Regions from separate parts of the Corallincola luteus genome, predicted to be linked through region 1. Evidence: predicted binding sites of a transcription regulator. Region 1 holds the regulator's gene; each other region holds the start of a gene.
The links. Region 1 encodes ArgR, which controls arginine synthesis, uptake and breakdown. Its sites were predicted from a motif close to ANTGAATANNTATTCANT; they were not measured.
Positions count from the first base shown of each region.

Region 2: a site for ArgR is predicted at 3,589-3,606, ahead of EZV61_RS03545 (oxaloacetate decarboxylase subunit gamma). Genes of this name have one in related genera too.
Region 3: a site for ArgR is predicted at 2,675-2,692, ahead of argC (N-acetyl-gamma-glutamyl-phosphate reductase). Genes of this name have one in related genera too.
Region 4: a site for ArgR is predicted at 5,213-5,230, ahead of EZV61_RS14130 (citrate synthase). Genes of this name have one in related genera too.

Region 1 covers NZ_SJXE01000003.1:156,304-163,857, forward strand. Annotated here, with positions in the region: gene EZV61_RS08790 (BCCT family transporter) at 1-229, shown strand, start outside; gene EZV61_RS08795 (GNAT family N-acetyltransferase) at 319-828, shown strand; gene ggt (gamma-glutamyltransferase) at 942-2,633, shown strand; gene mnmL (tRNA modification radical SAM protein MnmL/YtqA) at 2,711-3,655, shown strand; gene argR (transcriptional regulator ArgR) at 3,665-4,132, opposite strand; gene mdh (malate dehydrogenase) at 4,401-5,330, shown strand; gene ispB (octaprenyl diphosphate synthase) at 5,396-6,367, opposite strand; gene rplU (50S ribosomal protein L21) at 6,640-6,951, shown strand; gene rpmA (50S ribosomal protein L27) at 6,971-7,228, shown strand; gene cgtA (Obg family GTPase CgtA) at 7,361-7,554, shown strand, end outside.
Region 2 covers NZ_SJXE01000001.1:802,417-809,970, forward strand. Annotated here, with positions in the region: gene alaS (alanine--tRNA ligase) at 1-1,189, shown strand, start outside; gene EZV61_RS03520 (aspartate kinase) at 1,207-2,433, shown strand; gene csrA (carbon storage regulator CsrA) at 2,565-2,759, shown strand; tRNA gene EZV61_RS03530 (tRNA-Ser) at 2,928-3,020, shown strand; tRNA gene EZV61_RS03535 (tRNA-Arg) at 3,036-3,112, shown strand; tRNA gene EZV61_RS03540 (tRNA-Arg) at 3,168-3,244, shown strand; gene EZV61_RS03545 (oxaloacetate decarboxylase subunit gamma) at 3,690-3,932, shown strand; gene oadA (sodium-extruding oxaloacetate decarboxylase subunit alpha) at 3,949-5,721, shown strand; gene EZV61_RS03555 (sodium ion-translocating decarboxylase subunit beta) at 5,734-6,864, shown strand; gene EZV61_RS19385 (hypothetical protein) at 6,928-7,098, opposite strand; gene EZV61_RS03560 (dicarboxylate/amino acid:cation symporter) at 7,117-7,554, opposite strand, start outside.
Region 3 covers NZ_SJXE01000001.1:132,018-139,571, forward strand. Annotated here, with positions in the region: gene ppc (phosphoenolpyruvate carboxylase) at 1-2,384, opposite strand, end outside; gene argC (N-acetyl-gamma-glutamyl-phosphate reductase) at 2,841-3,881, shown strand; gene argB (acetylglutamate kinase) at 3,878-4,660, shown strand; gene EZV61_RS00560 (ornithine carbamoyltransferase) at 4,791-5,705, shown strand; gene EZV61_RS00565 (argininosuccinate synthase) at 5,720-6,934, shown strand; gene argH (argininosuccinate lyase) at 6,936-7,554, shown strand, end outside.
Region 4 covers NZ_SJXE01000007.1:155,155-162,708, reverse strand. Annotated here, with positions in the region: gene sucA (2-oxoglutarate dehydrogenase E1 component) at 1-1,554, opposite strand, end outside; gene EZV61_RS14150 (succinate dehydrogenase iron-sulfur subunit) at 1,669-2,382, opposite strand; gene sdhA (succinate dehydrogenase flavoprotein subunit) at 2,398-4,164, opposite strand; gene sdhD (succinate dehydrogenase, hydrophobic membrane anchor protein) at 4,161-4,511, opposite strand; gene sdhC (succinate dehydrogenase cytochrome b556 subunit) at 4,505-4,879, opposite strand; gene EZV61_RS14130 (citrate synthase) at 5,340-6,623, shown strand; gene EZV61_RS14125 (hypothetical protein) at 6,692-7,387, opposite strand.

The sequences.
Region 1 (7,554 bases):
TGGTGATGAACAGGATTTTCTTTATCGGGTGCGGCCTAAAGCGTATCTGCAGCCCAGTTTCTTGGTCGAAGAAGATGATGATGAAGCGCGTAAGTACTTCCGTGCCGAGGTTTTTCTGTTGGAAGGTGGGCAGGACTACGACATCATGGGGTGGAGTAAAGAGCAGGTGATCAGCGACATGATTGATCAGTATGAAAAACATATGCACTTTTTGCATCAGGTGCGCTGATCTCATGAGCATCTTGAAGGCCGCTTTTTGCGGCCTTTTTTATGTCTACTATCTAAGGTGGCGTATGGCTGTTTTTTTAATGAGGTTCTATGGAAGTCACGATTAGAAGTGCTGAAAAGTCTGATGTTGCAGGGATCAAAGGGATCTATGCTCAACCCCATGCATACTCGGGCACACTGCAGCTTCCTTATCCCTCAGAGGCACTGTGGCAATCACGTTTCGATAACGCTTCTGCGGATTACCATAACTTGGTGGCGATCACTAACGGCAAGGTGATCGGTCAACTTGGTTTGATGGTATCAACGCGGCCTCGGCGTAAGCATGTCGCTGGTTTTGGTATGGCGGTGTGTGCCTCCGTCTTAGGTCAAGGCGTTGCGACGCGATTGTTGGAAAGCGCGCTGCATATGTGTGATAACTGGCTCAATATCGAACGTGTTGAATTAGAAGTGTTTACTGATAACAAAGCAGCGATCGCTTTATACCGAAAGTTTGGCTTTGTTATCGAAGGAGAGCACGTTAGTTCGGCATTTAAAAATGGTGTCTATGCTGACGTGTATAGCATGGCTAGGCTACGTGCAGCCGTTGTCGTTAAGCCTTAACATCGATAGGTAGCTGGTTATATGCATCGATTGCTAGCTTACCTAGGTGATTTGCACCTGACTTCCTGCTAAGTGATACTGGCGGTTAATCAATCGCTTATGGAGTCGTTTCGATGCGCTGCTGGCTACTGTCTCTGATCCTATTAACTGCTTTTCCTACGATAGCTTACGACCGTATCACCGGTGCACACTTCGCCAGTCGCTCTGAAGTGATCGCGCAACATGGTATGGCGGCAACCAGTCAACCATTGGCTACTCAGGTGGCGTTGGACATACTTAAAAAGGGGGGCAGTGCGGTTGATGCTGCCATTGCCGCCAATGCGATGCTTGGTCTGGTTGAGCCGACGGGTAGCGGTATTGGCGGCGATCTGTTCGCTATTGTCTGGGATGCAAAAACGCAGCAGTTATATGGTCTAAACGCATCTGGGCGCTCGCCTAAGTCTCTTACTTTGGCACACCTGCACTCCTTGGGGCTCGACTATTTACCACCTTATGGGCCGTTACCTGTATCCGTACCGGGGGCGGTGGATGGTTGGTTTGAATTACACGGCAAGTTTGGCAAGTTGCCGATGACCAAGCTGCTGCAACCCGCGATTGATTATGCAGAACAGGGATTTCCTGTGAGTGAGTTGGTGGCTTACTACATGCAACGCAGTGCGCCACGTTTGTCTGAGTATCCCGGCTTTGCTCAAGTTTTTATGCCGAATGGTAAAATGCCAGCCAAGGGGGAACTGTTTAAAAACCCCGCGCTGGCAAGTACTTATCGCCAAGTTGCCCAAGGTGGACGCGATGCTTTTTATAAAGGGGATATTGCAGTCAGTATTGCCGCTTTTATGAAACAACATGGTGGTTTTCTGAGTTATGAAGATCTCGCCTCCCATACCTCTGAGTGGATTAAGCCTGTCTCCACTAATTATCGAGGTTACGATGTGTGGGAGTTACCCCCGAATGGCCAAGGGATAGCGGCACTGCAGATTCTCAATATTTTGGAGCCATACGATATAGCCGCCATGGGGTTGGATAATCCGGAGTATGTGCATCTGTTTGTTGAAGCAAAGAAGCTCGCATTTGAAGATCGCGCCAAGTATTACGCCGATCCCGCGTTTAATCAGATCCCCGTGGCCGGTCTGATCGCAAAATCTTATGCCAATGAACGAGCAAAACTGATTAATCCGCGACGCGCCAGTCAGCGCTTGGATGCTGGCAACCCAGCGCTGTACCACGGTGATACTATCTACCTGACCACCGCAGACAAAGATGGCAACATGGTGTCGTTGATCCAAAGTAACTACCGCGGCATGGGCTCGGGGATGACACCGCCTGAGCTCGGCTTTGTACTGCAAGATCGCGGTCAGTTGTTTAGTCTGCAGGAAGGGCATTTTAATAGTTACGCGCCTGGCAAACGCCCGTTTCATACTATTATTCCTGCCTTTGTGACCAAAGAGGGCAAGCCTTGGCTCAGTTATGGTGTGATGGGCGGCGCAACTCAGCCACAGATGCATGCGCAGATCCTGGTCAATATGATCGATTTTGGTATGAATCTACAGGAGGCGGGGGATGCGCCACGTATTTTGCATACCGGCTCCAGTCAGCCCACAGGCGAACAGATGACAGATGGCGGGCATGTTAGTTTGGAGAACGGTTTTTCTGCTGGTACTCGCCGTACACTGCTGCAGATGGGGCATACCTTAAAAGAGGAGTCAGGTCCTTACGGTGGCTATCAGGCGATCATGCGCGATCTTGCAACCGGCGTTTACTACGGTGCTTCCGAAAGTCGCAAGGATGGGCAGGCAGCAGGCTACTGATCTCGGTTGATGATTTAGCCTGTAGGTTTGATCCTAAACAGTACAACTTCCTTGGCGGCGCCTACAATGGCGCCGCTATGCAGCATACTCCTCAACTTTTTCACAGCTTTGGTTACTATTTAAAGCAGCAGTTTGGTCGCAAGATCCGCAAGCTGTCACTGCACGGTGATTTTAGCTGCCCCAATCGCGATGGCACCCTTGGCCGAGGGGGCTGTACTTTCTGTAATGTCGCTTCTTTTGTCGATGAAACAGCTCGTGCAGCACCTATCTCTCAACAGTTGCAGCTGCGCGAGCAAGAATTAAAGCGTAAAGCGGATGCTTATTTGGCGTATTTTCAGGCGTACACCAGTACCTATGGTGAGCAGGTTCAACTGCAAAAGCTGTATGATCAGGCGCTGGCGGCGAAAGATATTGTTGGATTGTGTGTCGGTACCCGTCCTGATTGTGTGCCCGATGGTGTGCTCGGGATGTTGGCGGAGTATCAGGCTCAGGGTCAAGAGATCTGGCTGGAGCTGGGGTTGCAAACGGCGAATGATCAAACCCTGAAGCGAATTAATCGTGGCCACGATTTTGCTGCCTACCAAGATGCTGTCGCACGAGCCAAACATTATGGACTAAAAGTATGCACTCATCTTATTGTCGGTTTGCCAGGTGAAGATCAGCAAGATGCTTTGCAGACCTTGGATAAAGTGCTGATGGTAGGAGTGGATGGTCTAAAGCTGCATCCATTGCACATTGTTGAGGGGAGCGTGATGGCGAAAGCGTGGCGTGCTGACCGCTTGGCAACTATTAGTTTAGAAAGCTATGCAGAAACAGCAGCGAAGATGATCCAGGCGACCCCTGCGCAGGTGGTCTTCCATCGGGTGTCGGCTCACGCCCGTCCGCCCACGTTACTGGCACCTGATTGGTGTGAGGATCGTTGGCTAGGGCCGCAAGCTATTCAAGCAATATTGGCAGCGGAAGGGGGACAGGGAAGCGCAACGGCAGCTCCTTTTCGTGCTTCCTTGCCTGAGTCGATTTAATGCACTGAGTTAGCTGGAAAAAGCGAACAGAGATTTTACGGCGCTGACCGTTTTGCTTATCTCTTTCACGTTGGTTGGCGTAATGAAAATAGTGTCATCGCCGGCGATGGTGCCGAGTATCCCTTCCGCTTTGCCTAATGAATCTAATAGTCGGGCAATCAGCTGAGCAGCCCCAGGACTGGTACGGATAACGATAGCGACTTCGTTGTTGTCGATATCTAAAACCAGGTTTTTAAGCTGACTAGAAGTGGTTGGGACGCCGAGTTCGATAGGTAGGCAGTACACCATCTCTTGTTTGGCATTACGTGTTCTTACTGCGCCAAACTTGCTTAACATGCGGGAAACTTTCGACTGGTTGATATTGATAAAGCCTTGCGTTTGCAGCGCTTTAACTATCTCCCCTTGGGAGCCGAAACACTCTTCCTTCAACAGGTTCTTGAACGAGCGGACCAAGTCTTCCTGCTTACCGTAATTCATGTCGTCGAAAGGTTATCTTCTGAAAAAGTTATGCAGTCATTCTGCATAAAATTGCAATATCCTGCAAGCTGCCCGTATCACAGCGGGGCAATTATTTTGGCACTAATGGTTTACGCTTGTCGCGCACTATCTGTTACGGGTTCAATCCGTGATCTGAGTTGTGTGACATTGATTGTATTTATCCCCTCCTTGGATTAATGTTTTTGCAGCCCTGTACTGGGTTGGAAAGCTATGTCTCCTAAGATTCTCCACAAGAAGGGAACCCCACATGAAAGTCGCTGTATTAGGTGCTGCTGGTGGAATCGGCCAAGCACTGTCGCTGTTATTAAAAACTCAATTACCTGCAGGCTCTGAATTAGCGTTGTTTGATATTGCACCAGTAACGCCAGGTGTTGCTAAAGATCTCAGCCATATCCCAACACAGGTAGCGATTGAAGGTTACGGTCAGGATGGCCTCAATGATGCTCTGAAAGGTGCAGATATTGTGATGATCCCTGCCGGTGTGCCGCGCAAGCCGGGCATGGATCGCGCCGATCTGTTTAACTTCAATGCCGGTATCGTTAAGAACCTGGTTGAAGCGATTGCCGAGCAGTGCCCTAAGGCTTGCATCGGTATTATCACTAACCCAGTGAATACCACGGTTGCTATTGCTGCCGAAGTACTAAAGAAAGCTGGTGTTTACGATCCGAAGAAACTGTTTGGTGTAACAACGCTGGATGTTATTCGCGCCGAAGCTTTTATTGCTGAAGCCAAAGGGTTAAACCCGGAAGAAGTGAACATTAATGTTATTGGCGGTCACAGCGGTGTCACCATTCTGCCTCTGTTGTCGCAGTTGGGCTTGGATTTCTCAGACGAAGAGATTGCCGCCTTGACTGATCGAATTCAGAACGCTGGTACTGAAGTCGTTGAAGCCAAAGCTGGTGGTGGCTCTGCTACCTTGTCTATGGGACAAGCAGCAGCACGCTTCTGCCTGTCTCTGGTGAAAGCGATGCAGGGTGAACCTGTGATTGAATGTGCTTATGTTGAAGGCCCTGGTGAACATACCAAGTTCTTTGCCCAGCCGGTTAAACTGGGTGCCGAAGGCATTGAAACTGTATTGCCATACGGTGACGTTAGCCCGTTTGAACAAGCGGCGCTGGAAGGCATGATGGACACGCTGCAAGGTGATATCCAGAAAGGCATTGAGTTTGCTGGCTAAGCCAGACGACAATAAGTAAAAAGGCGCCTGAAGGCGCCTTTTTTAATACTTGTTTGTTGAGCAGATTAGTGATCCCGTTGTACTGCAATACGTGCCAGCGCGATCAGTGCGCTTTTGTATTCGCTATCGGCGAGGCAATCAAGTGCCTTTACTGCTTTCATCGCTTCCTCGTCGGCTCGTAGACGGGTATAAGCAAAGGCATCGGTTGATTCAATGGCTGCGACAATATTCGGTAACTGCTCTACTTCGGCACCATGTTCGATGGCATGACGAATGATCTTCTGTTGTGCTTCAGTACCGACTTGCATGGCGCGGATCAGCGGCAGGGTCGGTTTACCTTCTGCTAGGTCATCTCCTAGATTTTTACCTAGGGCATCGGCGTCAGCGGTGTAATCGAGGAGATCATCAATCAGTTGGAACGCAGTGCCTAAATAACGGCCATAGTCCGCCATTGCCTGCTTATTGCTTTCAGATTCGCCAGCCAGCTCTGCCGCCAAGTGAGTCGCGGCTTCAAATAATTTAGCGGTTTTGCAGTAGATCACTTCCATGTAGCGCGCTTCATCGGTATCGGGATCGTTGCAGTTCATCAACTGCATCACTTCACCTTCTGCGATCACATTGGTGGCATCAGCGAGAACCTGCATAACGCGCATTGAGTCCAGCGTCACCATCATTTGGAATGCCCGGGTATAGAGAAAGTCACCGACTAGCACACTCGCCTGATCGCCGAACATGGCGTTAGCGGTCTTACGGCCACGGCGCATGGTTGATTCGTCAACCACATCATCGTGGAGCAGGGTGGCAGTATGGATGAACTCTATGATTGCAGCGAGGGTTTGGTGTTGTGTGCCATCATAGCCAACCGCACGTGCGGCAAGGGTGGTTAGCAAGGGACGTAGCCGCTTGCCACCACTATTGACGATGTAAAAGCCAAGTTGATTGATCAACGCCACGTCAGAGCTGAGCTGCTCCATAATTGCATGGTTTACTTGCTGCATATCGTCTTCGGCAAGTAACCGAATTTGCTCGAGATTCATGTCGCTCCTGAGAGGGTCGTTATTTTTATTGGCGGCAATTTTGCTACGGACTATAGAAAGGCCAGATTCTAGCGCTAAATGTTGCACTACAACAGCCTGATGTCGCGCCTTATCTGGCTTGAATGAGATATGGCTCAGTAAACTGAAATTAGCCTTGATCGTTGGTTATCTTTTAAGTAGAATGCGCGCCCTATTGTGATTAGTAAATCGTGTCCAGCCGACCAACAATGAAATGTCGATGCTAGGGCGCGTATACCAGCGGAGTTATAACCATGTACGCTGTTTTCCAAAGTGGCGGTAAGCAACACCGTGTAGCCGAGGGGCAAACCGTTCGCTTAGAAAAGCTGGACGCGGAGACCGGAGCTACTATCGAATTCGATAAAGTGCTGATGGTAGCAAACGGTGAAGATATTAAGGTGGGAGCACCTTACGTTGATGGCAGCAAAATTACTGCTGAAATCGTAACTCACGGTCGTGGCGCTAAGGTCAAGATCGTTAAGTTCCGTCGTCGTAAGCACTCTCGTAAGCAGATGGGCCACCGTCAGTGGTTCACTGAAGTCAAAATCACTGGCATCAGTGCTTAAGTTTCAGGAGTAGAGTCAGATGGCACATAAAAAAGCAGGCGGTAGTACCCGAAATGGACGCGATTCAGAAAGTAAGCGTCTGGGTGTTAAGCGTTTCGGCGGTGAATCAGTATTAGCCGGTAACATCATCGTTCGTCAGCGCGGAACTAAGTTCCATGCTGGTAACAACGTTGGTATCGGTAAAGACCACACTTTGTTTGCAACTGCCAATGGCAAGGTGCTTTTCGAAGTTAAAGGTCCTAAGAGCCGTAAGTATATTAGCATCGTTGCTGAATAAGCATTGATGTGGTGAAAAGGCCTCGCTTTGTGCGAGGCTTTTTTGTTTCTGCAGCCTGCCCAAGGGTTATGCTAAGGTTACCTTTGTCAGCCGAGCTCCAATATCGGCGCTGGATATTCCGAGAATAAGTCCATGAAGTTTGTAGATGAAGCAGTCATTCGCGTTGAAGCGGGAGATGGCGGCAACGGTATTGTCAGTTTCCGTCGTGAAAAGTATGTACCTAAGGGTGGCCCAGACGGTGGTGATGGTGGTGATGGTGGTGATGTTTATTTAGTCGCCGATGAGAACTACAACACCCTGATCGATTTTCGTTTTGAACGTTTTCA
Region 2 (7,554 bases), on a different contig from region 1:
CAAAAAATTGAAGGCGGGAGAAGAGGGTATTGTCATTTTGGATAACACCCCTTTCTACGGTGAAAGTGGTGGTCAAAAGGGCGATATCGGTTCGCTGCGGATGAACGATGGCGCATTTGCTGTGACTGATACGCAGAAGTCGAGTAAAGCTATTGTTCATAATGGTTATGTTGAATTTGGTGAGATATACGTTGGCGAAGAGTTAACCGCTGACGTCGATGAGCGTCATCGAAAAACAACCGCACTTAACCACTCTGCTACTCACCTATTGCATGCTGCTTTACGCCAAGTGTTAGGTGAGCATGTTCAGCAGAAAGGCTCACTGGTTGGGCCGGAACGCCTGCGTTTTGATTTTAGCCATTTTGAAAGTCTGAGTATTGGGACTCTTCGCCAAATAGAACACCTCGTTAATCAACAAATAAGACGGAATAACCCGGTGACGACGCAGTTGATGAACCTCGACGAAGCGAAGAGCGCTGGCGCAATGGCACTGTTCGGCGAGAAGTACGACGACGATGTACGTGTCGTTGGTATGGGTGAGTTTTCCACCGAACTCTGTGGTGGTACACACGTTGAACGAACCGGCGATATCGGCTTTTTCAAAATCACTACAGAGGCTGGGATCGCAGCTGGGGTGCGGCGAATCGAGGCGGTTACCGGACAGGCCGCGATTGACATGATGCATGCCATCGGCAAGCAGATGGAAGAGATGAGTACATTGGTTAAGGGTGATAACCATTCTATCGCTGATCGTGTTCGTCAGACCGTCGATCGTATGCGCTCACTGGAAAAAGAGGTTGAGCAACTCAAAGCTGAGCTTGCCAAACATAAAGGCGCAAGCTTGACCGATGAGACGATTGATATCAATGGTGTCAAAGTGCTTATCAGCCAGTTAGATGGCGCAGACCCTAAGAGCTTACGCGGTATGGTGGATGACCTTAAAAACCGTCTTGGTTCTGGAGTTGTTGTTTTAGGTGTCCCGGGCGATGGTAAGGTGAGCTTGATTGTTGGGGTTACAAAAGATCTGACTGGTAAAGTCAAAGCTGGTGAACTGGTGAATATGGTCGCACAGCAGGTCGGCGGTAAAGGTGGTGGACGTCCAGATATGGCGCAGGCTGGTGGTAGCGATGCGGCAGCTTTACCTGCTGCCTTAGCGTCCGTGAGCCCTTGGCTGACTGAACGACTCTAGAGCAAGGAGCAATAAGCGTGGCACTGATAGTTCAGAAATTTGGTGGTACTTCGGTTGGTACTGTTGAACGCATCGAAGCTGTTGCGGAGCGCGTTGTGCGTCACCGTGCCGCTGGCGACGATGTCGTGGTGGTGGTCTCAGCTATGTCAGGTGAAACTAATCGCCTGTTAGGCTTAGCCAATGCGATTGATCCCGATGGCTCAGCTCGTGAGCTCGATGTTCTGGTTTCCACTGGCGAGCAGGTAACGATTGCCTTACTGGCAATGGCATTGAATAAGCGTGGCTGTGCTGCGCAGTCTTTTACCGGCGATCAGGTTAAGATCTTAACTGACGACTCCCATAGCAAAGCACGCATTTTAGATGTTGAACATAGCTTACTTAATCAATGTCTTGGCGAAGGCGTTGTGCCTATCGTCGCAGGGTTCCAGGGCGTAGATGAGAATAACAACATCACCACCCTTGGCCGTGGCGGTTCAGATACCACTGCGGTGGCGATAGCCGCTGCAATAAAAGCTGATGAGTGCCAGATCTATACTGACGTGGATGGTGTATATACCACTGATCCGCGGGTTGAGCCTTCGGCACGTAAGATGAATACCATTACCTTCGAAGAGATGCTGGAGATGGCAAGCCTGGGCGCCAAAGTGCTGCAGATCCGTTCAGTTGAATTCGCCGGTAAATACAATGTACCACTGCGCGTGCTGTCTAGCTTCGAAGAGGGGCAAGGCACGCTGATCACCTATGAGGGATTGAATATGGAGAAGCCGCTGGTATCGGGCATTGCGTTTAATCGTGATGAAGCACGGTTAACTATACTGGGGGTTCCTGATCAGCCAAATGTTGCTGCTTCAGTGCTCGCACCTATAGGCAAAGCGAATATCGATATTGATATGATCATTCAGAATGCGGTAGGTGATAACACAGCTGACTTTACTTTTACTGTACACCGGAACGATTTTGCACGCGCAAAGGCTATTTTAGACGAAACTTGTGCAAAGTTGGGAGCTAAAGGGGTGCAGGGCGACGATCATATCGCTAAAATCTCCGTGGTGGGTGTGGGTATGAAGAGCCATGCTGGTGTTGCTGTGACCATGTTTGAGTCGCTTGGCGATGAAGGAATCAATATTCAACAGATTTCGACATCAGAGATTAAGATCTCGGTGTTGGTTGAAGAAAAATATTTAGAACTGGCTGTGCGAACCTTACATGCAGCCTTCAATCTGGATAAAGAGCCGGTGCAGTAGTCCGTTGCTGTTAAGAAAGTTTAAACTTTTACTAGCTAATCGTTGTCTATAAGCTAAGTTAATAATAATCCTGAGTTTTAAAGGCGCCCCAGAGTGGCCACTCAGAGTTTAAGGAATGAAGGAGCAAGCGAATGCTAATTTTAACTCGTCGAGTTGGTGAGACCCTGATGATTGGTGATGAAGTCACCGTGACGGTATTGGGTGTTAAAGGTAATCAGGTTCGTATCGGTGTGAATGCGCCGAAAGAGGTCTCTGTGCATCGCGAAGAGATTTATATGCGTATTCAGGCTGAGAAGGGTGATGATGAGGGTAATCAGAACTACTAGCCTGTGAATAGATTAGACAAAGCCGACTTCATGTCGGCTTTGTTCGTTTTATGGCAACAAAATGTTCGATTTTTGCACGTATAAGTGAAAACTCGATTGAAGTACCAAAAAGCTCCCAAAAAGTGTTTGACATAAGCGCCAGTTTCATTAGAATTCAGCGCCACTAAAGGTGAGGTGGCCGAGTGGCCGAAGGCGCTCCCCTGCTAAGGGAGTATGGGGTTTGTAGCCCCATCGAGGGTTCGAATCCCTCCCTCACCGCCATTAGTTTGATGTAACGCGCTCGTAGCTCAACTGGATAGAGTACCTGGCTACGAACCAGGCGGTTGGAGGTTCGAGTCCTCCCGAGCGCGCCATTAACTAAACAGTTTCAAAATTGATGTACTAGACTATGTCAATTGCACCGATTACGCGCTCGTAGCTCAACTGGATAGAGTACCTGGCTACGAACCAGGCGGTTGGAGGTTCGAGTCCTCCCGAGCGCGCCATTATTCAGAGATGCCCAACAGAGATGTTGGGCATTTTTGTATCTGGCTTATACCTTTCTTACAATGCCTTACCTATGAGTTTGTGGGCTAGAGTTATTATTTCGCTGATGAGCGTTATCTGTAGCGGTAGATGTTCTATCACCCTGAACAAATGTGCGTTTGCCCGCGGTTTTATCACTTGCTTGAAAGTTAACCATTTGCTTTTGATCCGCGTCATTCGTTTGAATGGCGAATGAGGCTAGCGTGGGTGCGAGAAATAGTGTCAAATGTGTCAGATAGCTTTTGCATAGAAAATTACAGTTTTGTGTGACTATTGCCCTGAAAACGGTATTTATGCGTGTAAAAGTGACTATCTATGCACATCTTGTTTGATTTTTACAATATGTCATGGTACTTCTAGGCAATATCGTCAGGAAACTGAAAATTAATTACAGGATGAGTTCTGATGACTAGTATCAGCGAACTGTTACTGGAAGCAGCAGGTATCATGGCTGTTGGCATGATATTCGTATTTTTGTTCTTAAGCTTACTCGTGGTTGGCGTGAAGTTACTTGCGCGATTTGCCGGTGGGCCTGAACCTTTGACTGCGAATGCGACGCCGCCCCCCCAAACTACTGGGGTAAGCCCCGACGTTGTCGCGGCGATCTCTGCTGCCGTGCACAAATACCGGAATACGACCAAGGACTAACAAGGAGCGATCCTGTATGAAAAAGCCACTAGCCATCACTGATGTGGTGCTTCGTGACGCCCACCAATCATTGCTTGCAACCCGTTTGCGTATTGAAGATATGCTGCCTATTGCTGAGAAGCTGGATAAGGTTGGGTATTGGTCAATAGAATCATGGGGCGGGGCTACTTTTGATGCCTGTATTCGTTTCCTTGGTGAAGATCCTTGGGAGCGCCTTCGTCTGTTGAAAAAGGCGATGCCAAACACTCGCCAGCAGATGCTATTACGCGGGCAAAACCTATTGGGTTATCGTCATTACGCCGATGACGTGGTAGAGAAGTTTGTTGAGCGAGCTCATGCCAATGGTATGGATGTATTCCGTATCTTTGATGCGATGAACGATGTTCGTAACTTCCAAACGGCGGTAAAAGCGGCGGTGAAGGTCGGCGCACATGCTCAAGGTACCATCTCTTACACGACTAGCCCTGTGCATACGTTAGATACTTGGCTTGATATGGGTAAGCGCCTTCAGGACCTAGGGTGTCATTCAATCTGTATTAAGGATATGGCGGGGTTATTGAAGCCTTACGAGGCTGAAGAACTGATTGGCCGCTTGAAAGAAGAATTAGAACTGCCACTGGCGTTGCATTGCCATGCGACTACAGGACTGAGTGTCGCCACCCATATGAAGGCGATTGATGCTGGTATCGATATTCTCGATACGGCGATCTCTTCTATGAGCATGACTTATGGCCACAGCCCCACGGAAACCATTGTCTCCATTGTCGAAGGCACAGAGCGTGATACCGGCATCGATATTACAGGACTGGAAGATATCGCCAGCTACTTCCGTGATGTAAGGAAGAAGTATGCCAAATTCGAAGGCAGCCTGAAGGGGATTGATGCACGTATTCTGACAGCGCAAGTGCCTGGTGGCATGCTGACGAATATGGAAGGCCAGCTGAAAGAGCAGGGTGCCGCAGACAAGTTGGATGAAGTATTGAAAGAGATCCCACGTGTACGTGAAGATCTTGGCTTTATTCCATTGGTCACTCCAACTTCTCAGATTGTTGGCACGCAAGCAGTACTAAATGTACTGACGGGTGAGCGCTACAAGTCGATCGCTAAAGAAACCGCAGGTGTGCTTAAGGGAGAATATGGTGCGTCCCCAGCAGCGGTTAATGCAGATCTGCAAGCTCGCGTACTTGAAGGTGGCGAAGCCATTACTTGTCGTCCAGCAGATTTGATCGATGCTGAGATGGATAAGCTATGCGTTGAACTTGATGATGTTGCTCAGAAAGAAGCGATCTCTTTGGCAACAGACAAGATTGATGATGTGCTGACCTATGCACTGTTTCCTCAGATCGGTCTTAAGTTCCTTAAAAATCGTGGTAACCCAGATGCATTTGAACCGGCACCAGGTACCGAGCCAGAGCCTGCGCCTGTTGTTGCAGCCGCTAGTGGCCAGGCAGAAGCATACAGTGTTCGTGTTGATGGCAGGGTTTATCAGGTAGAAGTTGCGCCTGACGGTGCATTGACCAGTGTTGCGCCAGCAGCAGGTGGCGCACCTGCTGCTGCCCCTGCGCCAGCAAGCAGTGCTTTTTCTTTGCCCGCGCCATTGGCAGGTAACATTTTCAAAGTGAATGTTAGTGTTGGGCAGCAGGTCAACGAAGGCGATGTCGTGATTATTTTGGAAGCGATGAAGATGGAAACAGAAGTCAGAGCTTCACAAAGCGGCACTGTGACCGTGCTGAACGTTAAAGAGGGCGACTCTGTTGCCGTTGGTGATGCGCTACTTGGTCTGGGTTAATAGGGACACTGAATGGAAGGTTTAACTATCCTATGGCGAGACACCGGTCTCGCCAATTTTACGCCGGGCCAAATAGTGATGCTGTTGGTTGGCTGTCTGTTGTTGTATCTGGCGATCGTTCGTAAGTTTGAGCCCTTGCTGCTCGTGCCTATTGGCTTCGGTTGTGTGCTAGCCAATATTCCGATGGCTGGCTTTACTGAGCCCGGTGGACTGCTTTATTACATCTTTGAAGTGGGTGTGAAAACGGGCATCTTTCCACTGCTTATTTTTATGGGCGTAGGTGCGTTAACCGATTTCGGCTCTTTGATTGCTAACCCTAAGACCTTGTTCCTAGGGGCTGCTGCGCAGTTTGGTATTTTTGCCACCTTGTTTGGGGCGATTGCTCTCAATATGGTGCCAGGATTTGAATTTTCGCTTGCGGATGCTGCAGCTATTTCGATTATTGGTGGAGCGGATGGTCCAACGGCTATTTTTGTTGCCAGCCGGTTAGCGCCTGATCTACTTGGCGCCATTGCTGTTGCTGCATACTCCTATATGGCGTTGGTACCCATTATTCAGCCGCCAATTATGAAAGCCCTGACGACGGAAGATGAACGTAATGTGGCGATGGAGCAGTTGCGTCCGGTTAGCCGCAAAGAGAAAATCTTCTTCCCACTGATCGTGTTGTTGATGGCCATCCTATTTTTGCCAGCGGCGACTCCACTTGTGGGTATGTTCTGTCTCGGTAATCTGATGCGCGAGTCTGGTGTGGTAGAGCGTCTATCTAAGGCCGCACAGAATGAGATCATTAATATCGTTACGATCTTGCTGGGGTTAGCCGTGGGCTCGAAATTGTCGGCGGATAAGTTCCTGACTGTGGAAACTCTGGGTATTTTGGCGCTGGGTGCGGTGGCGTTTTCTATTGGTACGGCTTCAGGCGTGTTGATGGGTAAATTGATGCACCGTTTATCCGGGGGCAAGGTCAACCCATTGATCGGCGCTGCTGGTGTATCTGCAGTCCCTATGGCCGCTCGTGTGGTGAATAAAGTTGGTTTACAAGCTAATCCCCATAACTTCTTGCTGATGCATGCCATGGGGCCAAATGTGGCTGGTGTACTTGGTTCAGCTGTTGCGGCTGGTGTTCTACTTGCGCTAGTTCAATAAGCGCTAGCTTCACCAGGTGGCTATGAGCCGCAGTTAAAAAAGCGAGCCTTCAGGCTCGCTTTTTTATGGTTTGGTCAGCCAAAGCATCAGGGTGAGGAACAGAAAGAGAATTGTCGAGCCTGTAGCAATATAGATAAACCCTTTCTTGCCCGCCTTAAGGGGAAGGTCATTGGCGCGTAAAAAAACAATCCATAGCAGGCATAGTATTATCGGGATTAAGAATAAACGAGCCATCCATTTTCCTCCTGTCGCTTAATTAGCTTCATTAGTTGCCGATTGTTCGTTAATCGTCGTAGTGGGCTCATTGGTAACCAGCAAACCTTCACGATAACCAATCACTCTAGCCACCATCATATCGCCAGTGACATTGGTTGCCGTACGCATCATATCAATGATGCGGTCAATTGCGGCGACAAAGGCGATCCCTTCTAATGGCAGACCGACGGCATTTAGGGTGACGGTAAGCATCACCATCGCGGTGCCGGGAACGCCGGCGGTGCCGATAGAAGCGAGTGTGGCTGTTGCCATGATGATGCCGTAGTCGATCCAGCCTAATGGTATACCGTAAATTTGAGCGATAAATATCGCTGCAATAGCAGGGTAAATACCACCACAGCCATCCATGTTGATAGTGGCTCCCATGGGCAGCACAAAGCTGGCATATTGGCGGGACACACCTAATCCTTCAGT
Region 3 (7,554 bases), on a different contig from region 1:
AGCTTGTCACCCAGTGCGTGCAGCTCTTGCGGCACCAATACCTGCTCGTAATACTTGGAAACTTCAGGTTCAGCTTTCATGAACACCATCTCAAGCATGTTGAGGCGGGTGCGGAAGAATGGCCACTGTTCGAACATCTCTTCGAGCAGGGGTTGTTGGCCATTGGCTATCACCTCTTTCAGACCCGCAGGTGAGCCTAACCAGGCCGGCAACACTAACCGGTTCTGAGCCCATGCGAAGATCCATGGGATAGCACGCAAACTTTCAATTCCGCCAGTGGGTTTACGCTTGGGTGGGCGTGAACCCAATGGCAGTTTGCCCAGCTCAACTTCCGGTGTTGCAGCGCGGAAGTATTCGACGAATTGAGGCTCGCCGCGCACCACGGCACGATAGGCTTCACAGGAGGTTGCAGACAGCTGATCCATTAGCTGGCGCCAGCTCTGCTCCGGTACCGGAGGTGGTAGCAGTTTACCTTCGAGCACGGCACTGCCATATAACGCCAGTGAGTGCTGAGCGACTTCTGGTAAACCAAATTTCACCCGGATCATTTCGCCCTGTTCAGTGACGCGAATACCGCCATCTAACGAACCTGGAGGTTGAGACAGGATCGCATTGTGTGCCGGGCCGCCCCCACGTCCAATAGTGCCGCCACGGCCGTGGAACAGCATCAAAGCGACGTCAGCTTCTTTACAGACCTGTACCAGATCTTCCTGCGCACTGTACTGTGCCCATGCCGCGGCCATCATGCCGGCATCTTTAGCGGAATCAGAGTAGCCAATCATCACTTCCTGATGGCCTTTGATATAGCCGCGATACCAGTCAATCTCCAGTAAGCGCTTGATACAGTCTGCACCACCATTGAGGTCATCCAGAGTTTCAAACAGTGGAGCTACGCCCATGTTAAAGCTGACACCAGACTCTTTTAGTAACAGTTGTACAGCTAACACATCGGAAGGATCTGATGCCATCGAGATCACATAGGTTCCGAGGGCATCTGGGTGCTGTTCAGCGATCACTTCGCAGGTGTCTAATACCTCTTGTGTATCTGCGCTGGGTTGCCACTGCTTCGGAAGTAATGGCCGTTTACTGGCCAGCTCCTGCAACAGGAAGGCTTGTTTATCCTCTTCACGCCAGCTGCTGTAATCACCCAACCCTAAATAACGGGTGATCTCGCCAATCGCATCGGCATGGCGCGCAGCATCTTGACGAACATCCAGTTTTACCAGATTGATACCGAAACAGGCGACACGGCGCAGGGTATCTAATAGGGCGCCATCAGCGACTACGCCCATGCCACAGTTATGCAATGATTCGTAGCAGAGTTGCAGGGGCTCACGGATATCTTTGACATCACGGATCAGAGGACATACCCCTACAGAGCGACCATCCAATACCGCTTCGATCCCTTCGCGGGTGGCGCGCAGGTGATCTCGCAAACGCTTAAGTACATGGCGGTAGGGTTCTTTGGCACCGTTACTGTAGTCAGCAAGGGCGTCGTCGCATTGGCTCATCGACAACTCGCCAATCAGTGGCCCTAAATCGCGAATATAGAGATCGGCCACTTTCCAGCGCGCCAGCAACAGCACTTCGCGGGTCACCTTGGCCGTAACAAACGGGTTACCGTCACGGTCGCCGCCCATCCAACTGGCAAAGCGAATGGGTGCCACGCCATCGACCGGAAGCTTTCGGCCAAAGCGACTATCCAGTTCCGCGTTGAGATCACGCAGAAAGCTCGGTACCGCTTCCCAAAGTGAGTGTTCGATAACGGCGAAGCCCCACTTGGCTTCGTCTACAGGGGTCGGGCGTTGGTCGCGGATCTCGTTGGTGTGCCACACCTGGGTGATCAACTGCTCCAGGCGGTTTTCAACCAAGCCTTTTTCCCGCTCTGTGTTCAGTGGACTTTCCAAATCTCCCAAGCAGTGCGCCGCTTGCACATACTTGTTGATCTGGGTTCGACGATTCACTTCAGTTGGATGCGCGGTTAATACCAATTCAATATTGAGCGTGGTCAGCGCATCAATGATCTCATCTGCAGACACCTCTTGTGCGTGCAAACGGTCAAACAGTTCGCCGAAAGGATCTGGCTTGTCTACCTGTTGCCGCCCATCACGAGAGATGGTGTGAAACTGCTCTGCCATATTGGCTTGGGCAAGAAACTGTTGGAACGCTTTGGCAACGGGCAGTAGCTCTTCATCGCCAAGAGAGTTCAGAATATCAATAAGGGCTGCTCTGTCTTGCTCCGAACCAGACTGGGCACCTTTAGACAATTGTCGAATCGACTCAATTTTTTCGAGAAAGGCGTCACCCATGTCATGCTGGATCGCTCGACCCAGTAGGGTGCCGAGGAAGCTGACATTGCTTCTTAGCGCCGCGTATTTATCCATACTGGTAATACCTTATGTGCATGTGTGCTAGCAAAAAACCGGCAAGGCTATCGCGCAAAGCTGGATAGCTTTTTGCCACAAAACAAACTTTAGAGGTTCAAATAATAAAGGAAACTGCGTGCAATGTGCACTAGTGCATATGTTAACTCCCGATTTTAATAATTATGCAACTTAGCGAATGGTTAATAGTCGCGCGATGGTGCCTATTTTTCGTTATATATACGTAAAGTTTACATTCCAGTTCAATGGCTGCTGCGAAAAATGAATAAACCCAATAAAAATGCAGATATCTTGCATAAGAAGTCATTTTGATTTAGCTTTGCCAACATAAGGCTCATTCTTTATCAGCCAGTATGGCAGTTCCAATGACTGGAAAGGCGAATACGATAAGCAATCGAAGAGTGAGTAAGGTTAGAACAACTATAGTTAGGGTTCCTTGCGGAGGGGCAAAAACAGATGGTGAAATGTTCCATTATCGGTGCCAGTGGTTATACCGGCGCCGAATTAGCAAATTTGGTTGAGCAGCATCCACAGATGACGCTTAAGGCTATCTATGTATCAGAGCGTAGTGCTGATGCCGACACCGAATTAGGAACCCTTCATCGACGCTATCTCGGCCAGCTAAACCTGCCTTTGACACCCTTGGCCACAGCCGATGTAGCCAAAGCCGCTGAAGGCGTGGATGTGGTTTTTCTCGCCACGGACCATAAGGTCTCAGTGGCTCTGGCGCCCGGCTTGCTGGAAACTGGCGTCACGGTCATGGATCTGTCTGGTGGTTTCCGTTTTGATACGGCCGCGCCTTATTACCAGTTTTATGGCTTTACCCATGACTCCCCCGAATGGCTTGAGCAGGCCGTTTATGGCTTAGCAGAATGGAATGCGGCTGAGATCAGTCACGCTCAATTGGTTGCTGTGCCGGGGTGCTACCCTACTGCTAGCCTGTTGGCGTTAAAGCCTTTGCAGGAAGCGGGCTTGCTTAAATCAGAGACTACGCCGGTGATTAACGCTGTTAGCGGTGTATCTGGCGCTGGGCGTAAAGCCAGCATGGTGAATAGTTTCTGTGAAGTCAGCTACAACCCTTACGGCGTCCTTAATCATCGGCATCAGCCTGAGATCGCTCTGCATTTGGGAAATTCAGTTATCTTTACGCCACATCTTGGTAACTTCCCTCGCGGTATCGTGGCTACTATCACCGCTCAACTGGCGGATGGGGTGACGGCAGCAGCAATTGACCAAGCCTATGACCACGCCTATGCCGGTAAGCCAGCGGTGCGTTTGTATAATCAGCTGTCGCCAGGTCATTGGCCAAGCATCGGTGGTGTGGCCAATACGCCCTATTGCGATATCGGCTGGAAAGCAGATTTGGAAAGCGGTCATATCGTGATTGGTTCGGCTATCGACAATCTACTAAAAGGCGCCGCGTCACAAGCGATCCAGTGCGCCAATATTCGTTTTGGTTTAACCAATTATCCGATAAGTAAGAAGGCTGCGCTATGAGTGCTCCGGTACTGATTAAAGTTGGCGGTGCCTTGCTGGAAAATGCTCAGGCATTGCAAGCACTGTTTGCAGCCTTGGCAGACGTTCAGCGTTTGCGGCCAGTGATGATCATTCACGGTGGCGGCTGTATCGTTGAACAGCAGTTGGCTGCCATGGGCATGGTCAGTGAAAAGAAAGATGGCCTGCGGATCACGCCACCGGAGCAGATGGCTGTGATCACCGGCGCTTTAGCGGGCACCAGTAATAAACAGCTATTAGCTTACGGCCTGAATGCGGGCATGAAAGCGGTGGGTGTTTGTATCGGCGATGCGTTCACTGTCGAAGCCAGCGTACTCGATCCTGCATTAGGGTGTGTCGGGCAGTGCAGCGAAGATGGCTCAGCGGGTGATCCGGCCTTGTTGAAGTTGTTGGTCGATAATGGCTATACACCCATTATTAGTTCTATCGCCGTATCTCGCGAAGGTCAGTTGTTGAATGTTAACGCCGATCAGGCTGCGCTGGCGTTGTGTCAATTACTGCAAGCGGAACTGGTGCTGTTATCCGATGTCGAAGGCATTCTCGATGGTGAGCGTCAGTTGATCCCAGAAATTGATCAGCAAAAAGCCGATCAACTGGTTGCTGAGGGTGTGATCACCGATGGTATGGCTGTTAAGGTGCAAGCTGCACTGCAAGCCGCACGAACGCTCGGTCGCAGTATTGCTGTGGCCAGCTGGCGTGAGCCAGAAAAATTGACCGACCTGTTGGCTGGTAAGCCGGTAGGCACTAAGGTGCTGGGCTAGGCTGCATCGCGTTAAGCAGCAAAACACAGCAAAAGAATTAATGCGTATACCATCTCGATGGCATACGAGAAAGAACGAAACAGATGTCTGCAAGAAGAGGCGAGAAGCCGCAGACATGATGGAGTGTTAGATGAAACCATTAAATCACCTGTTAACACTGAAGGATCTCGATAAAGAGCAGATCCTTCATTTGCTGGATCAAGCCGCAAAAATTAAGGCTGCTCCTCAGGATTACGCCAATGCCCTGCGTGGCAAAAGTGTGGTGATGTTATTTGAGAAGCCATCGCTGCGGACGCGGGTGAGCTTCGACATCGGTTTAAATAAAATGGGTGGCCACGCGGTCTATCTGGATCAGCAAAATGGTGAGCTAGGCGCACGGGAAACAGTAAAAGACTTCGGCGCGAATATCTCCTGCTGGGCTGATGGCATCGTAGCGCGTGTGTTTAAGCAGAGTACGTTGGAGCAGCTTGCGACGGGTGGTTCTATTCCGGTGATCAATGCACTAAGCGATCTCTATCACCCTTGTCAGGCGTTGGCCGATTTTCTCGCGTTACAGGAAAAGCTTGGTGATCCGTCAAAAGTGAAACTGGCCTATGTCGGTGATGGCAATAATGTGACCCATTCACTGATGTTGTTGGCGGCGCAGATCGGCGCTGAAATGGTGGTGGTCTGTCCTCCAGGTTATAGCGTGGATGGCCAGGTTGTGGTTGATTGTCAGGCGATTAATGCGCGTACTGGCGGTAAGCTGACTATCTCCAGTGAGTTGAGTGCGCTCAACGGTGTTGACGCCATTTATGCCGATACTTGGGTGTCGATGGGTGACAGCACGCCATTGGATCAGATTAAAGCCGTGTTCTCTTCATATCAGATCAATGCTGAGTTGATGGCGAGTACTGGCGCGAAATTCTTTATGCATTGCCAACCGGCACATCGTGAGTACGAAGTGACCTCTGAGGTGTTGGATGGCGAACAATCATTAATATTACCGCAGGCGGAGAACCGCATGTGGGCACAAAATTCAGTAATGCTGGAATTATTAAAGTAAGGGTGATGGCAAACATGAGTAAGCAACAAGTTAAAAAAGTCGTACTGGCCTATTCCGGTGGTCTCGATACCTCAGCCATTATTCCTTGGCTGAAAGAAAACTATGATGGCTGTGAAGTGGTCGCATTCGCTGCTGATGTAGGTCAGGGTGATGAAGAGCTTGAAGGTCTGGAAGAAAAAGCACTGGCATCCGGCGCCAGTGAATGTCATATCGTTGATCTGAAAGATGAGTTCGTAGCGGACTACGTGTATCCAAGCCTGACTACGGGTGCGGTTTACGAAGGTAGCTACTTGCTGGGTACCTCGATGGCGCGTCCTATCATCGCCAAAGCGCAGGTAGAAGTGGCTTTGAAAGTAGGCGCAGACGCCTTGTGCCACGGTTGTACTGGTAAAGGTAATGACCAAGTCCGTTTTGAAAGCACCTACGCCGCATTGGCACCGCAACTGGCGGTGATCGCCCCTTGGCGTGAGTGGACTATGTCCAGTCGTGAAGAGTTGTTGAACTACTTAGCTGAGCGCGACATCCCTTGTACTGCCAGCCTGACCAAGATCTATAGCCGTGATGCGAATGCATGGCACATTTCCACCGAAGGTGGCGAGCTGGAAGATCCGTGGAACGAGCCGACAGAAAACTGTTGGGCATGGACAACGGCGCCTGAGCAAGCGCCTGATACCCCAGCGTATGTTTCCCTGACCGTTGAAAAAGGCCGCGTTGTAGCCGTTGATGGTGAAGCACTTAGCCCTTACGACACGCTGGTGAAATTGAACGAAATCGCGGCGCCCCATGGTGTGGGTCGTGTCGATATTTTGGAAAACCGTTTAGTCGGCATGAAGTCGCGTGGTTGTTATGAAACCCCTGGCGGCACCGTGATCATGGCGGCGCTGCGTGGTATCGACGAACTGATCCTGGATAAGAACTCGCGTAAGTTCCGTGACCAACTGGCGGTGGAGTTTTCTCACGTCATGTATGACGGTCGTTGGTTCACGCCACTGAACAAATCACTGCTGGCGGCGGCAGAAAGCTTCGCTGAAGATGCTAACGGTGAAGTCGTCGTTAAGCTGTACAAGGGCACAGCCACTGCAGTGAAGAAGAAGTCACCTAATTCGCTCTACTCAGAAGAGTTTGCGACCTTTGGGGAAGATGACGTTTACGACCAAAGCCATGCAGAAGGCTTTATCCGTCTGTTCTCGCTTTCCAGCCGCATTAAAGCGCTGAAGCAGGAGAAATAAGATGGCGTTGTGGGGTGGACGTTTTTCCCAGGCGGCAGACAGCCGGTTTAAAGAGTTCAACGACTCGTTGAAGTTTGATTACCAGCTGGCCGAGCAGGATATCATGGGCTCGATTGCTTGGGCGGGTGCGCTGAATAGCGTCGGCGTGTTAAGTGATGAAGAGGTGAAAGCGCTGGAAACGGCGCTGTTGCAACTACGCGCTGAAGTTCAGGCCGATCCTAAGCAGATCCTGCAGAGCGATGCCGAAGATATCCATAGCTGGGTTGAAGGCAAGCTGATCGATAAGGTCGGTGACTTGGGTAAGAAGCTCCACACTGGTCGTAGCCGTAACGATCAGGTCGCTACCGACCTGAAGTTATGGTGTAAAGACTACGGCGATCTGGTGCTTGAAGCGCTGGTTCGCCTGCAGCAAGCCTTAGTGGACCTAGCTAATCGCGAATCTGAAACCGTGTTACCGGGATATACCCACCTGCAACGCGCGCAGCCGATCACTTTTGGTCACTGGTGTCTGGCTTATGTCGAGATGTTCCATCGTGATATCGACCGTCTGAAAGACGCCATGCAGCGGCTTGATACCTGCCCACTGGGCTCAGGTGCTCTGGCGGGTACGGCGTATCCTA
Region 4 (7,554 bases), on a different contig from region 1:
CTGGTCCAGCGACTCACGATAATCATTGTTGATTTGTGAGACTTCGCTCTGCTCCAAAGTACCCTCAGCCATCAAACGGTCAGCGTAGTGCTTACGCGGCGTCGGATGTTTGCGGATCTTTTGGTACATTAACGGCTGAGTAGCATTAGGTTCATCCGCTTCATTATGGCCATGACGGCGATAACAGATGAGGTCGATTAACACATCACGTTTAAAGGTATTACGAAAATCCAGCGCCAGTTTGGTCACTTCGACCACCGCTTCAACGTCATCAGCATTAACGTGGAAAATAGGCGCCTGCACCATCTTAGCGATATCGGTACAATATTGTGTTGAACGGGTATCTTCTTGATTAGACGTAGTAAAACCAACCTGATTGTTGATCACGATACGCACGGTACCGCCAACCTTAAACGCCCGCGCTTGGGACATATTAAAGGTTTCTTGCACGACACCCTGCCCGGCTATCGCCGAATCGCCATGCAAAGTAATAGGCAGCACAGTATTAGTATCAGGGTTACCACGGCGGTCTAAACGTGCCCGAACCGAGCCCAATACCACAGGATTTACAATTTCCAGGTGCGACGGGTTAAAAGCTAAGGCTAAATGAACCTTACCCCCTTCCGTTTCGAAGTCGGATGAGAACCCCTGATGATATTTGACGTCACCAGACCCCCAACCACCTGAATGCTTCCCGGCAAACTCATCAAATAATTCGCCCGTTTTCTTGCCTAACACGTTTACTAAAACGTTAAGTCGGCCACGGTGCGCCATACCGACAACCACTTCCTTCGCACCGTTTTCACCGGCATGATGGATCAACGCTTTAAGCATCGGAATAAGTGCATCACCACCTTCCAATGAGAAACGTTTAGCGCCAGGAAACTTAGCACCTAGGTACTTTTCTAATCCCTCGGCTGCGGTCAAGCCAGCAAGAAACTCAAGCTTATCTTCTTTTGAAAAATGAACCGCTGCATGCTTCGGCTCTAAACGGCTTTGGATCCAGCGCTTCTCTTCTGTCGAAGTGATATGCATATATTCTGCACCGATAGAACCACAATAGGTCTGCTTCAGTGCATCAATAAGCTCTCCAAGGGGCATGGTTTCCCTACCACCTTGGTATGAACCAACATTAAACTCGCGCTCAAAATCGTCACCTTCAAGATTATGAAAACTCGGATCAAGATCAAGGACTCGTTCTTGGCGCCATAACCCTAAGGGATCTAGGTTTGCGTGTTGATGACCGCGAAAACGGAACGCGTTGATGAGCTGCAGGACTTTAACCTGCTTTGCATCTAGCTCCGGATCTGAGACTTGCCCGCCACCGCGGTTGCCCTCTTTAGCTAACGTCCGAAAATACTCGCGTATCTTAATGTGTGACTGTTCTGTCGATTCAGGCTTAACTATCGGCAACTTATCGAAAATACGTCGCCACTCTATATCAACAGAATCAGGATCTTCTAAGTAGGCTTCATACAGCGGCTCTATATAGGCTGCATTGGCTCCAGCAAAGTGGCTGGACTCCCACCACGCCTGCATTGCGACTTCTTCCATCTCTTGTTTTCTCACCCCTGGCCGGTGGTGTAACTCTCAAAAAAATAGCCATTCGTAACCGAATAGCTATTTAGTCGTACGTAAACCAAGCACAAATGCCTGACGTCTTAACTACTAAACAGCCCGCTGTAAAAGCATCGACTTAATATGGCCGATAGCTTTCGTTGGGTTTAATCCCTTAGGACAGACACTGACACAATTCATAATGCCATGGCAACGAAATACACTAAATGCATCGTCTAATTCTGACAGACGTTCATCTGTGGCAGTGTCACGACTATCAGCAAGGAAGCGATACGCCTGTAACAAACCTGCTGGACCGACAAATTTATCGGGATTCCACCAGAACGATGGGCATGACGTTGAACAACATGCACAGAGAATACATTCATATAAGCCATCGAGCTTGGCACGCTCTTCCGGGCTCTGCAGGTGTTCGCGTGCTGGCGGCTGTTTACCATCGTTAATCAGGTACGGTTTGATACGTTCATAGTTTTCATAGAACTGAGCCATATCAACCACCAGATCACGAACAACAGGCAATCCTGGTAGCGGCCGAAGAATCACTTTGCCGCCGACTAACAGATCTGACAGTGGGGTAATACAAGCTAAGCCGTTCTTACCATTCATATTGACACCGTCGGAACCGCAAACGCCTTCACGACAGCTCCGTCTAAATGCCAATGTCGGATCTTGCTCCTTCAGCAAGATCAAAGCGTCCAACACCATCATGTCTGAGCCTTCAGGCACTTCAAGTGTGTAATCCTTCATGCTTGGCGCGTTATCTACGTCCGGGTTGTAACGGTATAGCGAAAATACGACTTTCATTACTGCGATACTCCCTTAGTATGTACGAGCTTTTGGCGGAAACGCATCACGCAGCTTAGGCGTCATATTGACATCTCGCTTAAGCATCTCTTCTGACTCAGGCATATAGAGGGTGTGGCACAGCCAGTTACCATCATCTCGTTCAAGATAATCTTCACGGCTATGTGCGCCACGGCTTTCCGTTCTGAAATTGGCAGATTTAGCTGTGGCGTAAGCTGTTTCCATCAAGTTATCCAACTCCATGCATTCAATTCGCTGGGTGTTGAACTGCTGGCTCGTATCATCAAGTCGCGCATTAGCTAAACGCTCGCGTATCTCACCCAACTCTTTCATGCCTTCAGCCATCGCGTTGCCTTCCCTGAACACTGAGAAATTCAACTGCATACATTGCTGTAGGTCTTTACGAATTTGCACCGGATCTTCACCCTGCTGGGTGCTGTTCCAGCGATTCATACGCGCTAAGCTGGCTTCCAAGTCTGACTCAGAGGCATCACGGGATTCGCTCATGGCATCAAGCGCTTCACCCAAGTGTTTACCTGCCGCACGACCAAACACCACCAAATCCAATAGTGAATTGCCACCAAGGCGGTTTGCCCCATGAACCGATACGCAAGCGATCTCGCCGACAGCGAACAAACCAACTACAGGCTTCTCGTTACCCTGCGCATCGACAGTGATCGCCTGGCCACTCACCTGAGTAGGTATACCACCCATCATGTAATGACAGGTTGGGATCACTGGGATCGGCTCTTTCACGGGATCAACATGGGCAAAGGTGCGTGATAACTCGCAAATGCCAGGCAAACGGGACTCAAGTACCTCTTCGCCCAAATGGTCGAGTTTCAATTTAGCATGCGGGCCCCAAGGGCCATCGCAACCGCGCCCTTCTCGGATCTCCGTCATAATCGAACGCGCAACAACGTCACGGCCAGCCAAATCTTTGGCATTTGGCGCATAGCGTTCCATAAAGCGTTCGCCATCTTTATTTAGTAGATAGCCACCTTCACCGCGACACCCTTCAGTCACCAACACACCCGCGCCAGCGATACCTGTGGGATGAAACTGCCACATCTCCATATCTTGAACCGGAACCCCGGCACGCAGAGCCATACCAACGCCATCACCAGTATTAATATGCGCATTAGTGGTTGAAGCATAAATCCGACCAGCACCACCAGTGGCTAATACCGTCGCCTTACTTTTGAAATAGACAACCTGTCCTGAATCGATATCAATGGCGGTACAACCAACAATGTGCCCATCTTGATTCTTAACCAAATCCAGTGCGTACCACTCACTAAACACCTTGGTCTTGTTCTTAATGTTCTGTTGATAAAGGAGGTGCAATAAAGCATGACCAGTTCGGTCAGCGGCAGCGGCCGTGCGTGCGGCCTGTTCGCCCCCAAATGCTTTTGATTGGCCACCGAATGGGCGTTGATAAATACGACCATTTTCAAAGCGAGAAAAAGGCAGTCCCATCTTTTCTAATTCAATGATCGCCTCTGGGCCGGTTTTACACATGTACTCAATGGCGTCCTGATCACCGATATAATCGGAACCTTTTACCGTGTCATACATATGCCATTGCCAATCGTCATCGTGGGCATTACCCAACGCAACGGTGATGCCACCTTGAGCAGAGACCGTATGTGAACGAGTAGGAAAGACTTTGGAGAGTAAAGCGCAAGACTTGCCCTCTTCAGAAATTTGCAGTGCGGCGCGCATACCGGCACCACCGGCGCCGATGACGACGGCATCGAATTCAAATGTTGGAATGCTCACTTGACCCCCCAGAGAATAAACAGACCTGCGGCGACGTAAGCAACTGCAGTTAAATTAATGAAGAACTGTAATGCGGCACGCAGCGCCGAGCACTTTATGTAATCAGTTAACACTTGCCACATTCCGATCCAGCAGTGCACAAGCAGACCGATTAATGCGAGAAAAGTGAAAACCTTCATGGCTAATGTGCTGAACAAGCCGTGCCATACGCCGTAGGTCATCTCTGGTGTAAAAAGAGCAAAACCGACAATAAAAATTGAATAGAGAGCTAAAACAATCGCCGACGCACGTAACAAGACAAAGTCATGCACGCCACTTCGGCCTAACATAGCAGCATTAGTTACCATACCCATACCCCCGCCAAAACAGACAGAACAGCGGTGAGCGCAAAACCTACATGGGCAGAGCGAATACCACTTTCGAGTTCTTCAAAATATCCAAGATCCTGTAATAAGTGACGAATGCCACCGACAAAGTGATATGCCAGCGCTGTCAGGATGCCCCACAGGACAAAACCAACAAACCAGCCATCAATCATCGCCTTTACTTCATTAAATCCGGATTCTGAGGTAAGAGAAATATTTAGTAGCCAAAGTAGAATAGCAATTGCAACAAACATAATGACGCCACTGACGCGGTGCAATATCGACGCAATGGCCGTCGCTGGAAAGCGAATTGTTGCTAGGTCTAAATTAACGGGTCTTTGTTTTTTCACATCCGACTCACTCGGCCCTTAAGAGCCTCTATTTATTTTTTTAATGTCGTATTTTTTTACGCCCTAACCATCATATTACTTTCGGGATATAAAGTTATTACCCCAAAAATGATATGCGGATCACATTTTAGACAAACAGTTGTTTGAAAAGCACCATTTTGGCGCGCCAAAGCCGCATTCTGCCTACGTTTGAGGGCGTAGTGTGGGCAGTATATCCACGACATTTTTTTATTACAATTCTTTAAATTTTGATTTGTATCAGGGAGAATTCTATTCACCTCTGAAATAGATCTTTGTTTCAAGAGATGTTGTAATCAGGTACTAACTTGTAAAAATGATAAATTATGCATCCAAGACGGGATTTAATGCATAGATAATTGACAGCTGCCCTATGCAGCGGTTAATAATACTGCGCTTAATTTTGGGAGCATCATACAATTCCAATAAGGAGAATCCTGAAATGACGGAGAAGAAAGCAGTTCTTCACGTCGGTGGCCAGGAGATAGAACTCCCCGTGCTTTCCGGTACCGCGGGCCATGACGTAATAGATATCAGAACCCTCGGCAAATATGGTTATTTCACATTTGACCCAGGTTTTCTTTCGACCGCATCGTGCGAGTCTACGATCACCTTCATCAACGGTAGTAAGGGCATCCTGCAACACCGCGGTTATGCTATCGACGATTTAGCGAACAACGCTAGCTATCTCGAAGTATGCTATCTGCTGTTGTACGGCGAATTGCCCAATGCAACGCAATATGCAGAATTTAGCCGTATTGTTTCCGAACACACGATGCTGAATGAACAACTCACACGATGCTTGCAGGGCTTCCGCCGAGATGCGCACCCGATGGCTATCATGTGTGGCATGGTTGGTACCATGTCAGCCTTCTATCACGACTCATTGGACATCACCAATGAACGTCATCGTGAGATCGCAGCCTACCGACTGATATCTAAAATGCCAACAATCGCCGCAATGTGCTTTAAGTACAATGTCGGTCAGCCATTCATGTACCCTAGAAATGACCTCGGCTACGCAGAGAATTTCCTTTACATGATGTTCGCTACACCGTGTGCAGAATACACACCAGATCCTATCGTTGCTAAAGCGATGGATCGAATATTTACCCTGCATGCTGATCACGAGCAGAACGCTTCAACATCGACCGTTCGCTTGGCCGGCTCCTCTGGTGCTAATCCGTTCGCTTGTATCGCGGCAGGTATTGCTTCTCTATGGGGCCCAGCTCATGGTGGCGCCAATGAAGCTTGCCTCAACATGCTTGAAGAGATCGGTAATGTTGACCGCATTCCTGAGTTTATCGAACGCGCGAAGGATAAAGATGATTCTTTCCGCTTGATGGGCTTTGGTCACCGTGTTTACAAGAACCATGATCCACGAGCAACTGTGATGCGCGAAACCTGTCACGAAGTTCTCGATAAGTTAAAGATCAAAGATCCTCTGCTTGATGTAGCGATGGAGCTTGAGCGGATCGCGCTGGAAGATGAATACTTCGTTTCGAAGAAACTCTACCCTAACGTAGATTTCTACTCTGGTATTATCTTGAAAGCGATTGGCATTCCGACCAATATGTTCACAGTAATTTTTGCGCTGTCACGCACGGTTGGTTGGATAGCTCACTGGAATGAAATGATGAGTGACGCAGGCCAGAAGATCGGCCGTCCACGCCAGCTATATATCGGTGAAATAGATAAAGGATTCAAATCAACAGAAGAACGTTGATTGGTCTTGCTCAAAGATTAAAAAAGGCAGCTTCGGCTGCCTTTTTTGTCTAAAAAAACCAGTGATGGTTAACCGATCCAACTGAGGTAGACCCCAGCCAAAATAGCAACAACAGCCACAGAGCTACGACGCCAACACCAATGGGAGCAATGCAGAACTCTTTGCTGCACGCGATAGCAGTTGGCTAACACCAAAGCAGGCAACGACATCGCCAGCAAAATAATAATCCGCAAACAAAACACAATGCAGGTCAGCAAACAAGAAAGATAAAAAGCAAGCTGAAAACGATTTGGATCACTCACCCCAAACAACTGCAGGTCCTTGACAAAACCGAACAACATTCCAGGATGAAGGTCGACCATCCAATCCAACAATAGCAGTGGCCAAGGCAACAGAATGCACACCATCAACAGTGGCTTACCGGAAAAAAATTCTTTCTTAAATTCACCCGGAAATTGTAGAGACGCCCAGAGAATACAAATAGTAATAGTTAAAACAACATAGGCCGTAGAAGGTATAACATGGGCCGAAATTGCCCCCAACAGTACCGAAAGCAGTATGAAAGCTAGAAAACCAATAAAAATCTTTCCATACTGCAGGCTTCTGCGAACACGCATCAACTCTTCACTCTTCCAACACAGCATTTTCCCTCGCGTCAGAGAGTCAAAATAGCGCCTGCCGGAATGATTTCTTAATGCAACTTGTTTGGCCAATACCACTACGCCCACAACCGTTAACAACATTCCGGTAATCGCTTCAACCATATTTTATTCCTAAAACAATATAAATATCTGACAGCTAGCTTTGCTGTTCTGCTATCGATATAGCAAAACCGCAACCTGCGACGCCCTATTCAGGAACACCAAAAAAGGTGATCTACGTCACTATGCCTTGATTTGGCTCATCGGTCTACTATTGGTTAAAAAATGAC